DNA from 3 places in the Mesorhizobium sp. M0563 genome. Region 2 is predicted to be linked to each of the others. Evidence: riboswitches for the same ligand, from Rfam matches in the RefSeq annotation. Region 2 holds a riboswitch; each other region holds the start of a gene.

What was found. Region 2 has a riboswitch for cobalamin ahead of metE (5-methyltetrahydropteroyltriglutamate--homocysteine S-methyltransferase). Riboswitches for the same ligand answer to the same signal wherever they lie in the genome.
Region 1: another riboswitch for cobalamin. It lies ahead of NKI50_RS00990 (CbtB domain-containing protein); the one in region 2 lies ahead of metE (5-methyltetrahydropteroyltriglutamate--homocysteine S-methyltransferase).
Region 3: another riboswitch for cobalamin. It lies ahead of NKI50_RS22435 (ABC transporter ATP-binding protein); the one in region 2 lies ahead of metE (5-methyltetrahydropteroyltriglutamate--homocysteine S-methyltransferase).

Annotation. Positions count from the first base shown of each region.
Region 1 covers NZ_JAMYQV010000001.1:203,954-207,220, reverse strand. The annotation lists gene cobO (cob(I)yrinic acid a,c-diamide adenosyltransferase) at 1-254, opposite strand, end outside; gene cobU (bifunctional adenosylcobinamide kinase/adenosylcobinamide-phosphate guanylyltransferase) at 256-777, opposite strand; gene NKI50_RS00995 (CbtA family protein) at 770-1,552, opposite strand; gene NKI50_RS00990 (CbtB domain-containing protein) at 1,568-1,747, opposite strand; cobalamin riboswitch at 1,784-1,979, opposite strand; gene NKI50_RS00985 (aromatic ring-hydroxylating oxygenase subunit alpha) at 2,120-3,267, shown strand, end outside.
Region 2 covers NZ_JAMYQV010000028.1:60,583-63,849, reverse strand. The annotation lists gene metE (5-methyltetrahydropteroyltriglutamate--homocysteine S-methyltransferase) at 1-1,387, opposite strand, end outside; cobalamin riboswitch at 1,483-1,683, opposite strand; gene NKI50_RS27345 (hypothetical protein) at 2,239-2,787, shown strand; gene NKI50_RS27340 (helix-turn-helix transcriptional regulator) at 2,810-3,267, opposite strand, start outside.
Region 3 covers NZ_JAMYQV010000019.1:39,191-42,457, reverse strand. The annotation lists gene NKI50_RS22445 (bifunctional helix-turn-helix transcriptional regulator/GNAT family N-acetyltransferase) at 1-229, shown strand, start outside; gene NKI50_RS22440 (GyrI-like domain-containing protein) at 267-1,100, opposite strand; cobalamin riboswitch at 1,395-1,598, shown strand; gene NKI50_RS22435 (ABC transporter ATP-binding protein) at 1,691-2,509, shown strand; gene NKI50_RS22430 (ABC transporter substrate-binding protein) at 2,506-3,267, shown strand, end outside.

The DNA.
Region 1 (3,267 bases), on a different contig from region 2:
GCATCCTTCTCGCCGGTGTGCCATTTGCCTTTGATGAACTGGACGACGCCGACGCGCTTGCCGTAGCCGAGCATTCTGAGCGCCAGCCCGAAGGCGGCCGTGGTCTTGCCCTTGCCCGGACCGGTGTTGACGATCAACAGCCCTTTCTCGACCGTCTTGGCTGCAACCTCGGCGTCCTGCACCGCCTTGCGCTTGGCCATCTTCGCGCGGTGGCGTTCCTCGTCCTTGGGATCGATGTGGTCGGTATCAGCCATGTCATTTCACCCTGAGCGGCAGCCCCGCCACCATCAAAAGCACGGTGTCAGCGACGGCGGCAACGTCCTGGTTCAACCGGCCGGCCGCGTCGCGAAACCGTCTTGCCAGCGCATTCTCCGGCACGATGCCCTGGCCGACCTCGTTGGACACCACGAACCAGGGTCCACGCGGCCGCGACAGCACATCTGCCAGCCTTCGGCATTCGGCCTCGACATCATGTTCGGCCAGCATATGGTTGGTCAGCCACAGCGTCAGGCAATCGATCAGCACCGGCTGGCCGTCAGGCAGTGCCTCGATCGCGCCGGCAAGGTCGAGCGGCGCCTCGATGGTCGTCCAGCCGGCGCTGCGGCGCGAGCGGTGCAGCGCGATCCGTTCGCGCATCTCCTCGTCATAGGCTTGCGCCGTCGCGATATAGCTCCATGGCGCCGGACAGGCACTCACCAGCCTCTCGGCATGCACGCTCTTGCCGGAGCGCGCACCGCCGATGATCAGGGTCAGCGCCCCGGCAGCGCGGTCAGGCAAAGCTGTCGCGCAGGCTGGTCGCCGTGCCGGTGAAGCGGCCGCGCACCACGCCGACGACCGCGCCGAGCACCAGCCAGAACACCAGATTGGTCAGCGTCACCGCCACCACGAACTGATGATGCAGGCCTTCCGGGATTGTCGTCTCGAAGCTGTCGGGCTGCGGCGCGCCGACAATATGCGGCGCCACCATCAACGCCACGGCAAGGACCGCCAGCGGCAGCGATCTGCGGAAGGCGAGCAGGCCGAGACCGGCGGCGGTCGCCACCACCGTTGCCCACCACCAGATCTGGCGTTGGACAAGGTCGGCCGCCGGCATTGCCGGCAATTCCGGCGGCAGGCCGAGGCCCGGCGCCAGCGTGAACACGGCAAAGCCGGCAAGCCCCCAGAACAGGCCCTGGCGCCAATTGCCGATGCCGCCGGCGAACTCCGAAACCGCAACCAGGACCAACGCGAAGCCGATGCCGGTGACGATATTGGCAACGACGCTGAAGGCAAAGCGTTCGAAACCGTCGGCCGGCGCCCAGCCTTCGTCCTCCGCCGGAGCCATTGCTTCAGCCGGTGCCGGCGCGGCGCTGCTTATAGCCATCGTGCCCCCGGCGTTTTCGACCGGTGCCGCAGGTGCCGCGGCATGGTCATGGCCGCCGCCGGCCTGTTCGTAGACTTCCGCCTTCAGGATCAGCGGCACCGTGGCATAGGCCTGCATGCAGGCGAGAACGACGCCGGCCACGAGCCCTGCGATCGCCGCGATGAACACGACGTTGCGAAACAGTGTCATGATGTCAGCCCCTTGTCAGTGGCAGGGAAAGCCCATCGAGTGGCGATAGTCGTGGGCGGCATTGTGGACCGCATCGATGTGCGAGAAGCCGACAAAGCCCATGACGAAAATGCCGAGGAATGCAGCAAGCGCCAGCTGCATGAAACGCGACTGCGAGGAGACGGAAGCGCCGAGCGAGACGGAAGCGGTATTCATGTCTTGTCCTTTCGCCCTCCACCCGAGGGCATAGAAGTCAGTTTCCTGTCGCCGGCAGGTCTCCTGGCTCGCGGATCAGCGCCCTTCCCCACCTTCCCGAAGAAAATCTTCAGTGGCATATGGAGAGGACTACCGCACACAGTTGCGGGGGCAGCCACGGCATTGGGCAAGAATTTCGCCCGCACCGCATTCCCTCTTGGTTCCAAACGGAACCGACGACATCAGCGACTATAGGCAGAATCGCCGCGCCCGGCAAACCAAATTCCGCCGGATCGTGTGGCGAATGCGCCGCCTCGCCAAGCTCGCCGGCCGGCGCCGCAATTGACAATTCTCACAGCCGGGTGTCGGCTGGCGGATGGGGAGGAAGCCGGCATGCAACCCAGCCCGAATGAGCGCGGTCCCTATAACGGCCTGACGCAGGCCGAGCCGACGCTGCCGTCATCGGCCTATTGGGACATCGCAGGCTATCAGCGCGATCTCGAGGCCATCTGGTATCGCAACTGGCTGCTGGTCTGCCGCGAGGCCGACCTTGCCCAGCCGCTGGCATTCAGGACGTTTCGCATAGGCACGCAGGAGATCGTCGTGCTGCGCGACGAGACCGGCGAATTGCGCGCCTTCCACAACACCTGCCGGCATCGCGGCTCGCAGCTTTGCCAGCAGAGCGAAGGACGGCTGAAGGCGCGGCTCATCACCTGCCCCTACCACGCCTGGTCCTATTCGCTGCGCGGCGATCTGGTGCGCGTGCCATCGAAATCGCTGCCGGACGGTTTCGACAAGGCCGATCATCCGCTCTACCGCGTAGCACTGTCGGTGTGGAGCGGTTTCGTTTTCGTCAACCTCGCGGAAGACGCTGCCGGTTCGGCTGAAACATCCTTCGATCCGGCATCCGGCAACCTCGCCAACTGGCCGCTGGAAACGCTGCTGAGCGGCCATGTGCTGCGCAAGGTTATGAACTGCAACTGGAAGATATTTTGGGAGAACTTCAACGAGTGCCTGCACTGCCCTGGCGTCCACAAGGACCTGTCGCGGCTGGTGCCGATCTATGGCCGCGGCCTGATGGGCCGGCACGACGACCCCGAATGGGCGCGCCACGCCGACAATGACGCGCCGGAATTTGCCGGCGGCTTGCGGGCCGGGGCCGAAACCTGGTCGCGCGACGGGCGCGTCCACGGCTCGGTCTTTTCGAGCCTGACGCCGGCCGAGCGTGCTGCCGGGCAGACCTATGCCACCAACTTGCCGTCGATGTTCGTCGTCGGCCATGTCGACTATGTCAGGACCGTGCGGCTGGTGCCGCTTGGGCCGGAGCAGACCGAACTCACCGCCGAATGGCTTTTTTCGCCCGAAGCGCTCGTCGATCCGGCTGCGGATATCGACAACATCGTCGCCTTCGGTACCCAGGTGCTGGAGGAAGACGCTGATATCTGCGAGGTCAACCAGAAGGGCCTGCGCTCGATGCGCCATAAGGCCGGCGTGCTGATGCCCGAGGAATATGATTTGCACCGCTTCCACAACTGGGTGCG
Region 2 (3,267 bases):
GCGGGAAGGACCCGATGGTCGTCGTCGGGAACGGCGGCAGCCCGAGCGTGCCGGCCTGGACTCTGGAGCGCTCGGCAAAAGCGCTCTCTCGTCGCTTCATGCTGTCGTCAATGCTGGCGATCCGCCCCTCAACAAGCGGGTCATGGATCTTCGTGGATGCCACGCGAGTGACGGCAGCCTCGGCAGACGCTTTCAACGCGCCTGCCACCGCATCCCTGCCTTGGGACAGGGCCCGGGCCAGCAACACCAACTCGTCGGTCTTCTGGGCCGCGAAGGCGAGCCACGACCTGATGTCCGCGTCGAGTTCCGTCTCCATGCGCAGGTCGATCGGCACATGCAGCATCGAGCAAGAAGGCGCGATCTCGACGCGGTCCAAGGGCCAGCCGGCGACGATCGGTTTGATGCGGTCGAGAATGGCGGGCAGGTTCGCACGCCAGACGTTGCGGCCATCGATCAAGCCAAGCGAGAGCACCAGATCCTTCGGTGCGAGCCGACCCACCGTTTCCAGTTGCTCGGGAGCGCGCACGAGATCAATATGCAGCCCGGCCAGGGGCAGAGAAACCGCGGTTTCGAGATTGTCTCCCAGCGGCCCGAAATAGGTAGCCAGCATGATCTTCAGCTCGGGCGCGGCTTTCGACAGCTGGCCATAGGCGAATTCGAACGCAGCTCGTTCGTTCGGGTTCAGATCGAGGACAAGCGCTGGCTCATCGATCTGCACCCAGTCGGCTCCAGACAGCTTCAGCCTCTGCAGGAGTTGCTCGTAGACGGGCAGCAGCCGCGGCAGGAGCGCGATGGGATCGAATCCTTCGGCAGGCGATTTCGCCAGCTTGAGGAAGGTGATCGGTCCAAGGATGACTGGGCGTGTGTGAACGCCGAGAGCTTTAGCCTCGATGAAGTAATCGACCGGTTTCGTCGACGAGAGGGCAAACGTCTGATCATCGTTGAGTTCCGGCACAATGTAGTGATAGTTGGTGTCAAACCACTTGGTCATTTCCATCGCGGTTACATCAGACCGATGAGCCGCCTGCTGGTGACCAGCGTGTCGACAATCCTCCGTCTGACCCTGGTTGCCCCGCGCCATTGCGAAGTAGATGTCAAGTGGAACCTCGCCGCTATTCCAGCCGTAACGGGATGGAACGGCGCCGACCATGGCTGCGGTGTCGAGCACATGGTCGTAGAGCGAGAAGTCGTTCGACGGGATTTTCGACACGCCGCGATCGTGCTGCTCCTCCCAGCTAGCGGCACGGAGCGCCTTCGCGGTCGTGAGAAGGTCGGCAGCGGACGATTTTCCGGACCAGTAGCTTTCAAGCGCGAATTTCAGTTCTCGCCGACGACCGAAGCGCGGCACGCCGAGCGTTGCTACAGGAATTTGCTGAGAGATAGTCATGCCAGACCCCGATGGTTGGGGCGTCGGTGACAAGGAAGGCGCTAGCAGGCCGGCACGAACGCCAGGCTGCAGCGGCCACCGAGACACCCCGCCCGTGGACGTAATTCGCCGTGGCAGGTCTCCTGGCTCGCGGGGTCATAGCCTCTACCCGTCTTCCCAAGGCTATTCGCCTCAGTGACATGAGTGGGGTTGGCTCGCCGCTAACAGTTGCGGGGGCAGCGCCGGCATCGCACCGGCTTCCCTCTTAGCTCCGCTGCGGCAGCGCCGTACGGAGAACCACGACGCGGGAGACAATTACAGCAGTTCGCTTCTTTGTCAACGCCGCATAAAGAAATGTTTATGTCGTTATGTTAAATTTCCGTTGGCATGTTCCAAAGGTCGCCTCGAAAGCGAAAACTGTGGAAACCTTGAGCGGCCGGTAAATCAAAGCAATGACGCACGGCGCCCTTGTCCAGGAGGATAGGAGTTCGTCGGCTGCCGGCAGCAAACATACCGGCAAGCGCCGTGGTGCTGCTTAGCGCATCATGCGAACCACCTCGGCGTCGAACTTCGGCTCCGAGGTTCCGACCGCTTCGTTGGTGATCTGCTCGCGACCATATTCGGCTCAATGGCGAGGCTGTTGCCCATGTGGAAGCTGTTGGCCGTGATGCCCTCGGTGATATGACACAACGATTTCGGGGGGAGCACACCGAGGCCAGGCGCAGCGGCGTGTTGCGAAGTGATCGAGGCCAATGTCTCGAACTGCTTGTTCGCAGCCCACCGGCTCAAGGTAACCCGGCTCAAACCACCGGGCCAGCTCAAGTCCTGTCCAAATGAGGCCTGAGCGGCAAATCGTCGTGCACGCGCACGGTTTGGCGTTCGATCTTGTGATGCGTCTTGGGCGGACAATCGCCACGGTGCAGCGCGCAGAAGCGGTCCCCAATTGGGAAGCCGAGGGCGGTGAGGGCAAGCCAGCGCCACAGGCGGAAGGGGACTTGGACCTGTTTGCCCTGCTGGACCACAAGTTCGCGACACAGGGCCTCAAGGAGAAGACCAAGAGTGATTATGCGCGGGACCTCGCCAAATTCATCAAAGCAGCGGGCAGTCAAAGTTCGGCGCCGATTGACATGGAGATAGCCATCGCGGCGGACCGCCCAGGCGCACCGCAAGCCGGAATACAACCGGGTGCAGGCGGCCAAGCTCGTCCACAAGATGGCGTCGGGCACACACCGGCGATGGGAGAGCGGACCGTGGAGTGCAGGAACTTCACGCCTATCCACGCTCCCGTGGACGTGTCCTGCGGCACATCGGCAGCGATATTGAGGAGGCAGTTGAGCTTCTGGTCGAGCACTCTTACCTGCCACTACCTACGCTTAACGTCATCTCGTACTGAAAACGCACCACGCAAGGTCGAGATGTAACATGCGCCCTTCGTGGATGGTTCTAAGCTTCCTCGGGCGCGGTCAATCTGTGATAACGGTCGCTTGGAACCTCCATCACCACGACGCGATCAAGGTTGGCGTATCGCGCTCGGTAGTAACCTTCTTCCTCCACTTCGGCGAAACTACACTGGGGAACGTCAAAGGTCGCAGCTTCCAATCCGAAGAAAGTCGTAGCGGTTTCTTCATCCAAGAAGTTCCACTCATCTTCTCCGTCGTCATATGTGACGCGAACATAGGAGGCCATGTGCACGGCTTCCTGATCACCCATCTCTGCGATGATGGCATCGCATTCTTTCTTCAGCTTTCCTGAAACCTCACCCTTATCCCAGTCATCCAAAGCCCGATAGATTTCTGGATGATAATACTCTGGCATCTCCTCTACATCGTCACCGATAAGCTCAATGGTGCGGACATATTGCGGATTTATCAAGAGTATTTTGTTGTCAAGGCTCCAACAAT
Region 3 (3,267 bases), on a different contig from region 2:
CTACGTCGAGCCCTCGGCGCGAGGTCTCGGCATCGGCAAGCGGCTGGTCGAGGAATGTATCGGCTTTTGCCGCGCCACGGGTTACAGGACACTGACGCTGTGGACCAACGACGTGCTCGCCGCCGCCCGCCACATCTATGAGTCTGTGGGCTTTAAATTGACCAACGAGGAGTGCCACCATTCCTTCGGCAGGGATCTGGTCGGCCAGAACTGGAACCTGGAACTGTAGCAGCGCTTCCGGCGCTTCGGCGTCGGCCTGCCGTGCCTCACCCTTTGATCGGTATCCAGATTTCCAGCCCGCCATTGCCGCTGCGCGGATCAAATTCGGGGCCGTAACGCTCGAATTCCGGCGCATCGGCGATCTCGTGCCCAGAGGCTGGCAGCCATTTGTTCCAGATCGTGTTGACCGTGCGGCGGATGGTCGAGATATGGTCACGATGGGCGAACACGCCGTATTTCTGCGCCGGCACGCGCACACGCCAAAACTCCCTCGGCAGGTCCGAAAAATCGGACACTTCGACGCCAGCGATGTAGTCGAAATTGCCGGCGTCGTCGCCGTTGACGCAGACGCCATAGGCGACGTCGCCGATCTCGCCAGGAATGTTGCCAATATAGGGGCCGAACCGCTGCCACTGCATCGGGATGCCGGCGCTGGTTTCGCAGCTGTAGCGCTCGCCGAGACCGGCGATGAGAAACGGCCGGCTGGTCTCAAAACGCGGTGGTTCGAGAGTGGCGAGAAAGGACTGGTCCATCAGGATCGGCTCCACAAGATCGAGGTTGTCGAGCGAGCCTTGTGCGCGTACCAGTTCCGGCGTGGTGCCGAACTGGTCGCGGAAGGCGCGGGTGAAGGCCTCATGCGAGGCATAGCCGGCGTCGAGCGCGACCGAGAGGATGTCGGGTGCGCCGGCGCCAAGCTTGCGCGCCGCTTCGGTCAGTCGGCGAGAACGGACGTAGCTCATCACCGAACGGCCGGTAGCCGCGCCGAAAGCCCGCGTCACATGAAAGCGCGACACCCCGCTGCTCTTGGCGACATCGTCCAGCGAGACTGCTTCGGGCAGATGGCTTTCGACGAACCACAGCGCCTTCTCGGTCGGATTCATTTGGCACCTCGCATTGGCTCAGTCTCCGCATTGGCCCAGTCTTTACATGGCCCAGTCTTTACATTGGCCATGTCTTATATTGGCAAGATTATGGTGCCGCTTCCTGGCGGAGGCAGTCTGATCGAAATTGCGCACTGCGCAAATCGAGAGCGACGGTCGTCGGCAAGTCGCAGGCGTCGCGCGAAAAGGCTTGACAGGAAGCGGGCAAACGTCCTTTTAAATGTAACGTTATTACATCACGAGGTCTATATGGCTCCTTCTGACAAGACTTATTGCGCTGTGATTGGCGGAAAACTAGGGTGGCTGACTGATGGTCCCCGAGTCGAAAGGCAAGGGGTGAAAAGGGAACACGGTGAGATCTTCGGATCGAGGCCGTGGCTGCCCCCGCAACTGTAAGCGGTTAGCAAAATCCGAAGTGCCACTGGCCGGCAAGGCTGGGAAGGCAGGATGGCGCAAAGACCCGCGAGCCAGGAGACCTGCCATCAGCATGAGTTGACCGGACGGGGTGTGCCGGGAGGAGACGTGGACATCGGTCTTGTCGGCCGGTCCGTCCAGCTTCCTTCCGTCGCCATTGAGAAAGTGACGGTAAGTTGGACGCCTCCCAGCCTCTTCTTGAAGCGTGTGAACTGAGCGCGACGACGAATGGCCGGTGCCTGGTCAGCGCGGTGAGCCTTTCGATAGCGCCGGGCGACCGCCTCGCCATCATCGGCCCCAACGGCGCCGGCAAGACGACGCTGCTGCGCATGCTATGCGGTACGCTGCGGCCAAGCGCGGGAGATGTGAGATTTTCCGGACGCCGGCTGGAGAGGTTTTCGGCCGCCGAGCGGGCACTGCACATGGCGGTCGTTGGCCAGACCGACCAGCCTGATCCGCGGCTTGCCGTGATCGACTACGTCGAGCTTGGGCGCGTCCCGCATGCCGGCTTGCGACGGAGGAGCGAGCAACGCGACATCGTCATTGAAGCACTTCGCAGAACCGGCCTGCTGCCGCTGCTCGGCCGCACGATCGGCTCGCTATCCGGTGGCGAGCGGCAACGCGCCCAGTTGGCGCGCGCCATCGCCCAGGAGCCCAAAATCCTGTTCCTCGATGAACCGACCAATCATCTCGATCCGCGCGCCCGCAGCGACCTTCTCGAACTCGTATCGCAGTTTGGCATGACCGTCGTGGCGGTGCTTCATGATCTGTCGCTTGTCACGCCATTTGCCACCAGGGTCGCGGTGATGAACGAGGCCCGCCTGCAGGCGCTTGCCAGTCCGCGCGAGGCGCTGACCAAGAAGTTGATCCGCGAGATTTTCGGCGTTGACGTGCTTTGGCTGCGCCATCCCACCGAAGACCGCGAACTCACGGTCTTCGACGTTCCGAACCGCGCCTCTTCACATCCCGATTTGACCAAGGAGCAACATCCGTGAAACGCCTCGTACTGTCTTTTGCCTCCCTCCTACTTGCCCAGACCGCCTTCGCTTTCCCGGTAACCGTTGATAGCTGCGGCACGCCGCTGACGTTCGACGCCGCGCCGAAGCGCGCCGTCATCCAAGATCTGAACATGGCGGAGATGGCCTTCGCGCTGGGGCTGCAACCATCGATCGTCGGCCTGACCGGCATCACCGGATGGTATAAGGTCGGTCCGGAATTCAAGGCCGAGCAGGGCGCGATCCCGGAACTCGCGCCGAAATACCCGACCCTCGAAAACCTCGTCGCCGTCGAGCCCGATTTCTTCTTCGCCGGCTGGTATTACGGCATGAAGCCTGGCGGCGAGGTGACGCCCGATACGCTGGCCCCGCACGGTATCAAGACGCTGGTGCTGACGGAAAGTTGCGTCCATCTCGACCAGAACCGCCCCGCAGCCTCGATGGACCTGCTCTATGGTGATGTCGAAAAGCTGGGCAAGATTTTTGGCAAGGAGGCGGAGGCGGGAAAGCTTGTTTCGAACTGGAAGGCGCAGCTCGCCGATATCACGGCAAAGATCGGCGACCGCACGGGAACGCGTGTGTTTCTTTACGACTCCGGCGAAGACAAACCCTTCACATCAGGCAAGTTCGCGATCCCCAGCGCCATGATCGCCGCAGCCGGCGGCGACAACATCATGGCCGACATGCCGACGAGCTGGGGCAATACGGATTGGGAGACGGTGGCGGCCCGCAATCCGCAATTTCTTATCCTGCTCGAC